2 linked regions of the Tardiphaga sp. vice304 genome follow. The protein of the gene in region 1 interacts with the protein of each later gene in a pairwise test. Links are inferred from orthologs where the notes say so. Each region holds a gene or a part of one and is shown on either strand. Other genes may lie near its edges. The genes, in order: gyrB and gyrA.

What was found.
Region 2: the proteins of gyrB (region 1) and gyrA interact in binary tests that used the Escherichia coli proteins (3 or more experiments, as listed by UniProt). The link is inferred for Tardiphaga sp. vice304 from one-to-one orthologs.

The regions. Positions count from the first base shown.
Region 1 is NZ_CP041402.1:5,278-8,619, reverse strand. Bases 27-3,051 are described here. They hold gyrB (DNA topoisomerase (ATP-hydrolyzing) subunit B), read right to left. Parts: upstream 2,748-3,051; coding sequence 306-2,747; downstream 27-305. Other genes in these bases: FNL56_RS00020 (FUSC family protein), read right to left, coding at 2,986-3,051; FNL56_RS00030 (SDR family oxidoreductase), read right to left, coding at 27-123. In the rest of the region: more of FNL56_RS00030, read right to left, coding at 1-26; more of FNL56_RS00020, read right to left, coding at 3,052-3,342. UniProt on the Escherichia coli protein: DNA gyrase negatively supercoils closed circular double-stranded DNA in an ATP-dependent manner to maintain chromosomes in an underwound state.
Region 2 is NZ_CP041402.1:3,591,367-3,595,049, forward strand. The notes cover bases 48-3,413. They hold gyrA (DNA gyrase subunit A), read right to left. Parts: upstream 3,023-3,413; coding sequence 248-3,022; downstream 48-247. Other genes in these bases: FNL56_RS17050 (hypothetical protein), read left to right, coding at 48-64; FNL56_RS17060 (DUF2306 domain-containing protein), read right to left, coding at 3,220-3,413. In the rest of the region: more of FNL56_RS17050, read left to right, coding at 1-47; more of FNL56_RS17060, read right to left, coding at 3,414-3,624. UniProt on the Escherichia coli protein: A type II topoisomerase that negatively supercoils closed circular double-stranded (ds) DNA in an ATP-dependent manner to maintain chromosomes in an underwound state.

The sequences.
Region 1 (3,342 bases):
AGTGATGTAGACCTTTGCCGCGCCCTGGCTGAGAAACCCCGCCGCGATCATCCGCCCGATGCCGCGCGAGCCCCCCGTCACCAGCGCGACGCGCCCGGCCAGCGAAAACAGATCCTTGAACATGCCGTCTCCCTTTGTTTTGCCGATTGTGTGCTGGCGGGAGATACAGGGTCAAGCAGGGAGGTGACCAGCCAGCTATCGTCATTGCGAAGAGCGATGCGACGAGGCGATCCAGAATCTCAAGTTCGGCAACGAACCGATTCCGTCTTGCAACGGATCCCCGCATTGGCGGAGAGCTGTTCTAATTACACATCCACATTGGCACTCAGCGAATTCTCCTGGATGAAGTCGCGGCGCGGCTCGACCACGTCGCCCATCAGCTTGGTGAAGATGTCGTCGGCCTCGTCGACTTCCTTGATCTTCACCTGCAGCAGCGAGCGCTCGTTGGTGTCGAGCGTGGTTTCCCAGAGCTGGCCGGGGTTCATCTCGCCGAGGCCTTTGTAGCGCTGCAGGGCGACGCCCTTGCGGCCGGCGTCGGTGACGGCTTCGAACAGGCTGACCGGTCCGTGGATCGGGAATTCGATGTCCTTGCGGCGCAATACACCCGGCTTCGGATAGGCCTCCTGCAGGCCGGCGGCGTATTCGTCGAGCTTTCGCGCGTCGGCCGAGCCGAGCAACGCGTCGTCGATCACGCCGACATCCTTGACGCCGCGGATGGTGCGCTCGAAGAAATAGCCCTGGCCCTCGCGGAATTCGCCGACCCAGCCGCGTTCGACCTCGTCGGCCAGCGCGTCCATGCGGCGCGCGATATAGGCGGCAGCCTCGTTGGCGGCGGGCAGGTCGCCCGTCACCTTCGGGCTCAGCACGCCGGCGATCGCGGCCTGCTCGACGATCGAGCGGTTATAGCGGCTGTGCAGATTGTGCAGCGTCCCGCGGATGTTGCGGGCGACTTCGACCAGCGCCAGGAGGTCGCGGCCGCCGCGCTCTTCGCCGGAGGCGAGCTTGTAGACACAGTCGTCGAGGCCGGTCGCGATCAGATAATCTTCCAGCGCGCGCTCGTCCTTGAGGTACTGCTCGGACTTGCCGCGCGTCACCTTGTAGAGCGGTGGCTGCGCGATATAGAGGTAGCCGCCCTCGATCAGCGTCGGCATCTGCCGGAAGAAGAACGTCAGGAGCAGTGTGCGGATATGCGCGCCGTCGACGTCGGCGTCGGTCATCAGGATGATCTTGTGATAGCGAAGCTTCGCGATGTCGAAATCGTCGCGGCCGATACCGGTGCCGAGCGCGGTGATCAGCGTGCCGATCTGTTCGGAGCCCAGCATCTTGTCGAAGCGCGCGCGCTCGACGTTGAGGATCTTGCCGCGCAACGGCAGCACGGCCTGGAATTCGCGGTTGCGGCCCTGCTTGGCGGAGCCACCTGCGGAGTCACCCTCGACGATGAACAGTTCGGACTTGGCGGGATCGCGCTCCTGGCAGTCGGCGAGCTTGCCGGGCAAGGAGGCGATATCCAGCGCGCCCTTGCGCCGCGTCAACTCGCGCGCCTTGCGGGCGGCTTCGCGGGCGGCGCCGGCCTCGATCACCTTGCCGACGATCACCTTGGCTTCCGCCGGATGTTCCTCGAACCAGGTCGCCAGCGCCTCGTTTAGCACGTTCTCCACGACGGGACGGACTTCCGAGGACACCAGCTTGTCCTTGGTCTGCGACGAGAATTTCGGGTCCGGTACTTTCACCGAGAGAACGGCGGTGAGGCCTTCGCGGCAGTCGTCGCCGGTCAGGACGATCTTTTCCTTCTTGGCGATGACGTCGGCATAGCCGTTGACCTGGCGCGTCAGCGCGCCGCGGAAGCCGGCCAGATGCGTGCCGCCGTCGCGTTGCGGAATGTTGTTGGTGAAGCACAGCACGTTCTCATGATAGCTGTCGTTCCACCACAGCGCCGCCTCGACATTGATGCCGTTGAGGTCGGCGGAGACGAAGATCGGCGAGGGCACCACGGCCTTCTTGTTGCGGTCGAGATATTTGACGAACTCGATGACGCCGCCCTCGTACATCATCTTCTCATGCCGCTCGACCGGGTGGCGCAGGTCGGACAGCAGGATGTTGACGCCGGAATTGAGGAAGGCGAGTTCGCGCAGCCGGTGCTCCAGCGTGGCGAAGTCATAGTCGAGCGTCGTGAAGGTTTCGGCGGAGGCATAGAACGTCACTTCGGTGCCGCGCTTGCCGTTGGCGTCGCCGACCTCGATCAGCGGGGCCACTGCGTCGCCATGCGCGAACTCGATGAAGTGTTCCTTGCCGCCCCGCCAGACGCGCAGCACCAGCTTGCTGGACAGCGCGTTGACGACGGAAACGCCGACGCCGTGCAGGCCGCCGGAGACCTTGTAGGAGTTCTGGTCGAATTTTCCGCCGGCGTGCAGCTGGGTCATGATGACCTCGGCCGCGGAGATGCCTTCGCCCTTGTGGATGTCGACCGGGATGCCGCGCCCGTCGTCGCGCACCGTCACCGAGCCGTCGGCATTGAGCGCGACTTCCACCGCGGTGGCATGGCCGGCCAGCGCCTCGTCGATCGCGTTGTCGACGACCTCGTAGACCATGTGGTGCAGGCCGGAGCCGTCGTCGGTGTCGCCGATATACATGCCCGGCCGCTTGCGCACGGCGTCGAGGCCTTTCAGTACCCGGATCGATTCCGCACCGTATTCGATGGGCACGGCAAGTTCGGTTTCGGCGATCGGCAGCCGGGCGGGTTCAGTCATGCAGGGGCCTTCGAGGTGTGTCGAATCAGCGCGAAAAACGCGAGGCTGAATCCAGCTATTTGTGCCATGAAAACGGCAACGCGCCTAGCGCAAAGTCTCAGCGTTCAAGTTGTTGTTTAAATGGGATTTTTCGGCCGTTTTTCAAGCTGCCGCGGGATCATTTTCCGGGCTGGGTCAAGCGCCGGTTGCGAGCCTGCCGGAATGCCCTTTTGCAGCCGGCCGGAAGCGCGCTGCGACGCTACTTTTTCACTAACTCAGTGATCGACGGCGGCGCTTCCCTGGGGTGGCGGCGGCGCCAGATCGCATGCGCGACCAGCACCACCGGTTCCAGCAGCACCATGCCGAACAGAATGCCGAACAACCGGTCAAGGCCGGGCGCCAGCGCCGCTTGGGCGTAGTCGTCGGGCACCAGCACCACCAGGAAGGCCAAAGTGAACTGCAGGCCGCCATAGCTCATCAAAGCCGGGCCGTTTTCGATATGGCGGCCGAGGATCACGCCGATGCACAGGCCGATGGTCATCAGCGCCGGCGAATGGTGGCTGAGCCAAAGCACGGCGCTGGCCAGCAGGCCGCCGGCGACGCAGCCGACCAGCCG
Region 2 (3,683 bases), 3.6 Mb from region 1 along the record:
CCGCGCCGAAACCCGGACCGCCAAGATCCGCGAAGCCCGCCTCGTCACCGCCGAGCGCAAGTAACCTTCGCACCGCAACATCCCATCAAAAAGCCCCCGGTTTCGCCGGGGGCTTTTTGATTCCTGGGTAGGTCACTGCCCCCTCCCCGTCATTGCGAGGAGCGAAGCGACGCGGCAATCCAGAAGGCGGCAAGCAAAGACTGGATTGCTTCGTCGCAAGGGCTCCTCGCAATGACGGGGAGAGGCCTCAGCCCTCGGCCACCGGGGCGCCGTTGCCGGCTTCCGGATCTTCCACCTCGGCGGCCTCGCCGATGTGCTCGACCGACACCACCAGCTCGTCGTCCGCGGTGTTGAACACCGTGACGCCTTGGGTGGAGCGGCCGACGATGCGGATGCCGCCAACCGGGCAGCGGATCAACTGGCCCTTGTTGGTCACCAGCATGATCTGGTCGTCGTCCTCGACCGGGAACGAGGCCACCAGCTTGCCGTTGCGGCCGTTTACCGCCATGGCGACGATGCCCTTGCCGCCGCGCCCCGTGGTCCGGTACTCGAACGACGACGAGCGCTTGCCGTAGCCGTTTTCGGTGATCGTCAGCACGAATTGCTCCGACGCCGACATCTCGACATAACGCTGCTCGCCGAGCTCGATCGCCGCCGTCGCCTCCTCCGACTCGGCCGCCGTGGCGGCAGCCTCTTCCTCGACCACGCCGCGTTCGTCATTGCCGCCGCGGCGCACCGCATTGGCGCGGCGCAGATAGGCGGCGCGTTCCTCTGAATTGGCATCGAGATGCCGCAGGATGGTGAGCGAGATGAGCTTGTCGTTGGCCGGCAGCGAGATGCCTCGCACGCCCATCGACGAGCGGCCCTGGAATACGCGCACGTCGGTAACCGGGAAGCGGATGCACTGGCCGCCCGCGGCGGTCAGCAGCACGTCGTCGTGCTCGGTGGCGATCTGCACGTCGACGATCTCCTCGCCCTCGTCCAGCTTCATCGCGATGATGCCGGAGCGACGGACATCGACGAAGTCCGACAGCTTGTTGCGCCGCACATTGCCGCCGGTGGTGGCGAACATCACGTCGAGCGTTTCCCAGGTCGCCTCGTCCTCGGGCAGCGGCATGATGGTGGTGATGCGCTCGCCCTGCTCCAGCGGCAGGATGTTGATCAGCGCCTTGCCGCGGCCGTTCGGCGGCGCTATCGGCAGCCGCCAGACCTTCTCCTTATAGACTTGGCCGCGCGACGTGAAGAACAACACTGGCGTATGCGTCGAGGCGACGAACAGCCGCGCGACAAAATCCTCGTCCCGCGTCGCCATGCCGGAACGTCCCTTGCCGCCGCGGCGCTGCGCGCGGTAGGTCGAGAGCGGCACGCGCTTGACGTAGCCATGGTGCGACACCGTCACCACCATGTCCTCGCGCTGGATCAAATCCTCGTCCTCGACCTCGCCTTCCTGCTCGATGATCACGGTCTTGCGCGGCGTCGCGAATTCCGACTTAACCGCGGTGAGTTCGTCCTTGATGATGGTCTGGACGCGGGCGCGCGAGCGCAGGATTTCGAGATAGTCGGCGATCTCGACCGCGAGCTTGTCGAGCTCTTCGGAAATTTCCTCGCGGCCCAACGCCGTCAGGCGGGCCAGACGCAGGTCGAGAATGGCCTTCGCCTGCTCGAACGACAATCGCGCGGTGCCGTCTTCGGCGAGGCGATGGCGCGGATCGTCAATCAAAGTGATCATCGTGGCCACGTCCTGCGCCGGCCAGTGCCGCTCCATCAGGATGTCGCGCGCGGTCGCCGGATCCGGCGAGGTACGAATCACACGAATGACTTCGTCGATATTCGCCACCGCGATGGCGAGGCCGACAAGGATATGGGCGCGGTCGCGCGCCTTGTTGAGCAGGAATTTGGTGCGCCGGGTGACCACGGTCTCGCGGAACGCGACGAATATCCGCAAGAGATCCTGCAGGTTCATCAGCAGCGGGCGACCATTGTCGAGCGCCACCATGTTGCAGCCGAAATTGGTCTGCAACGGGGTGAACTTGTAGAGCTGGTTCAGCACCACGTCGGCGACGACGTCGCGCTTCAGCTCGATCACCACGCGGAAACCATCACGGTCGGATTCGTCGCGCAGGTCGGAGATGCCCTCGATCTTCTTGTCGCGCACCAGTTCGGCGATACGCTCGACCATGGTGGCCTTGTTCACCTGGTAGGGGATTTCCGAGATGATGATCGCTTCGCGGTCTTTTCGCGCGGGCTCGATCGAAACCTTGCCGCGCATCACGACGGAGCCGCGGCCGGTGAGGTAAGCTTGGCGGATGCCGGAGCGGCCGAGGATGATGCCGCCGGTCGGGAAGTCCGGGCCGGGAATGATCTTGTTGAGGTCGTCGATGGTCAGCGAGGGGTCGTCGATCAGCGCGATGCAGGCGTCGATGACTTCGCCGAGATTGTGCGGCGGGATGTTGGTGGCCATGCCGACGGCGATACCGCCGCCGCCATTCACCAGCAGGTTGGGAAACTTGGCGGGCAGCACGCGCGGTTCGCGAAACGAGCCGTCGTAGTTGTCCTGGTAGTCGACCGTGTCCTTGTCGAGATCGTCGAGCAGCGACTGCGCGATCTTGGTCAGGCGCGATTCCGTGTATCGCATCGCGGCGGCGGCATCGCCGTCGACCGAACCGAAATTGCCCTGGCCGTCGATCAACGGCACCCGCATCGAGAAGGTCTGCGCCATGCGGACCATCGCGTCATAGACCGACTGGTCGCCATGCGGATGATACTTACCGATGACGTCGCCGACGGTACGCGCCGACTTGCGGTACGGCTTGTTCCATTCGAAGCCGTTCTCGTACATCGCGTACAGGATGCGGCGATGCACGGGCTTGAGGCCGTCGCGCGCATCGGGCAACGCGCGCGCCACGATCACGCTCATCGCGTAATCGAGATACGAGCGTTTCATCTCGTCGAGAATGGAAACGGGACGGATATCCGAGGGCGCCGGCGGCTCCCCGGGTTTCTTGTCGTCTGTGTCGGCCAAGGATGATTTCCGGTGAGATTCTGCTGGGAATCATATAGCGCATCAACGCCCGGCAAGCCACCCCCGTGCGCTCCCCGCAGCTGGATTTTAGCCTCGCTTTTCCAACCACTTAGAGCCGGATATCGCGGCTTGCCGCGGACCTGCCGATCGGCCATCGCGGGACCCGCGAATCGGCCCGCGGCCGGGCTTCGCCTTGGCTATGGCCCGAACACCACCGCATGCATGATCCGCCCCGGCACCAGCGTGAACGCGCCGGCGATCACCAGCGCGCCGGTGAAAATCGAAATCATCGTCCAGCGATGCGCGTCGACCTTGTGCCGGCGCGCGTACCAGACACCGAGCGGGGCCGTCACCAGCACCACGATCGACAATAAATGGATCGGCCCGAAGCTGCGCCAGAGCCGGAAGCTATGGCCCTGGATCCACAGCGCGCTGATCGCCACGGTCAGCATCAGCGCGACCCAGATCCAGCCCAGCGTGCGATGCGGCAGCCTGCCCTTCGGGGCTGCCAGCAGCACCACGCCAAGCACGAAGGCCGCCAAAGCCGCCAAGGCGTGCAGCGGGACCGGGCGGACGGCATCGAGCAGCGGATCGATCGACATGGGAACTCCGGAAAACGAAATCGATGTAAATACTATTTACATCGATGGTTCCATCGTCA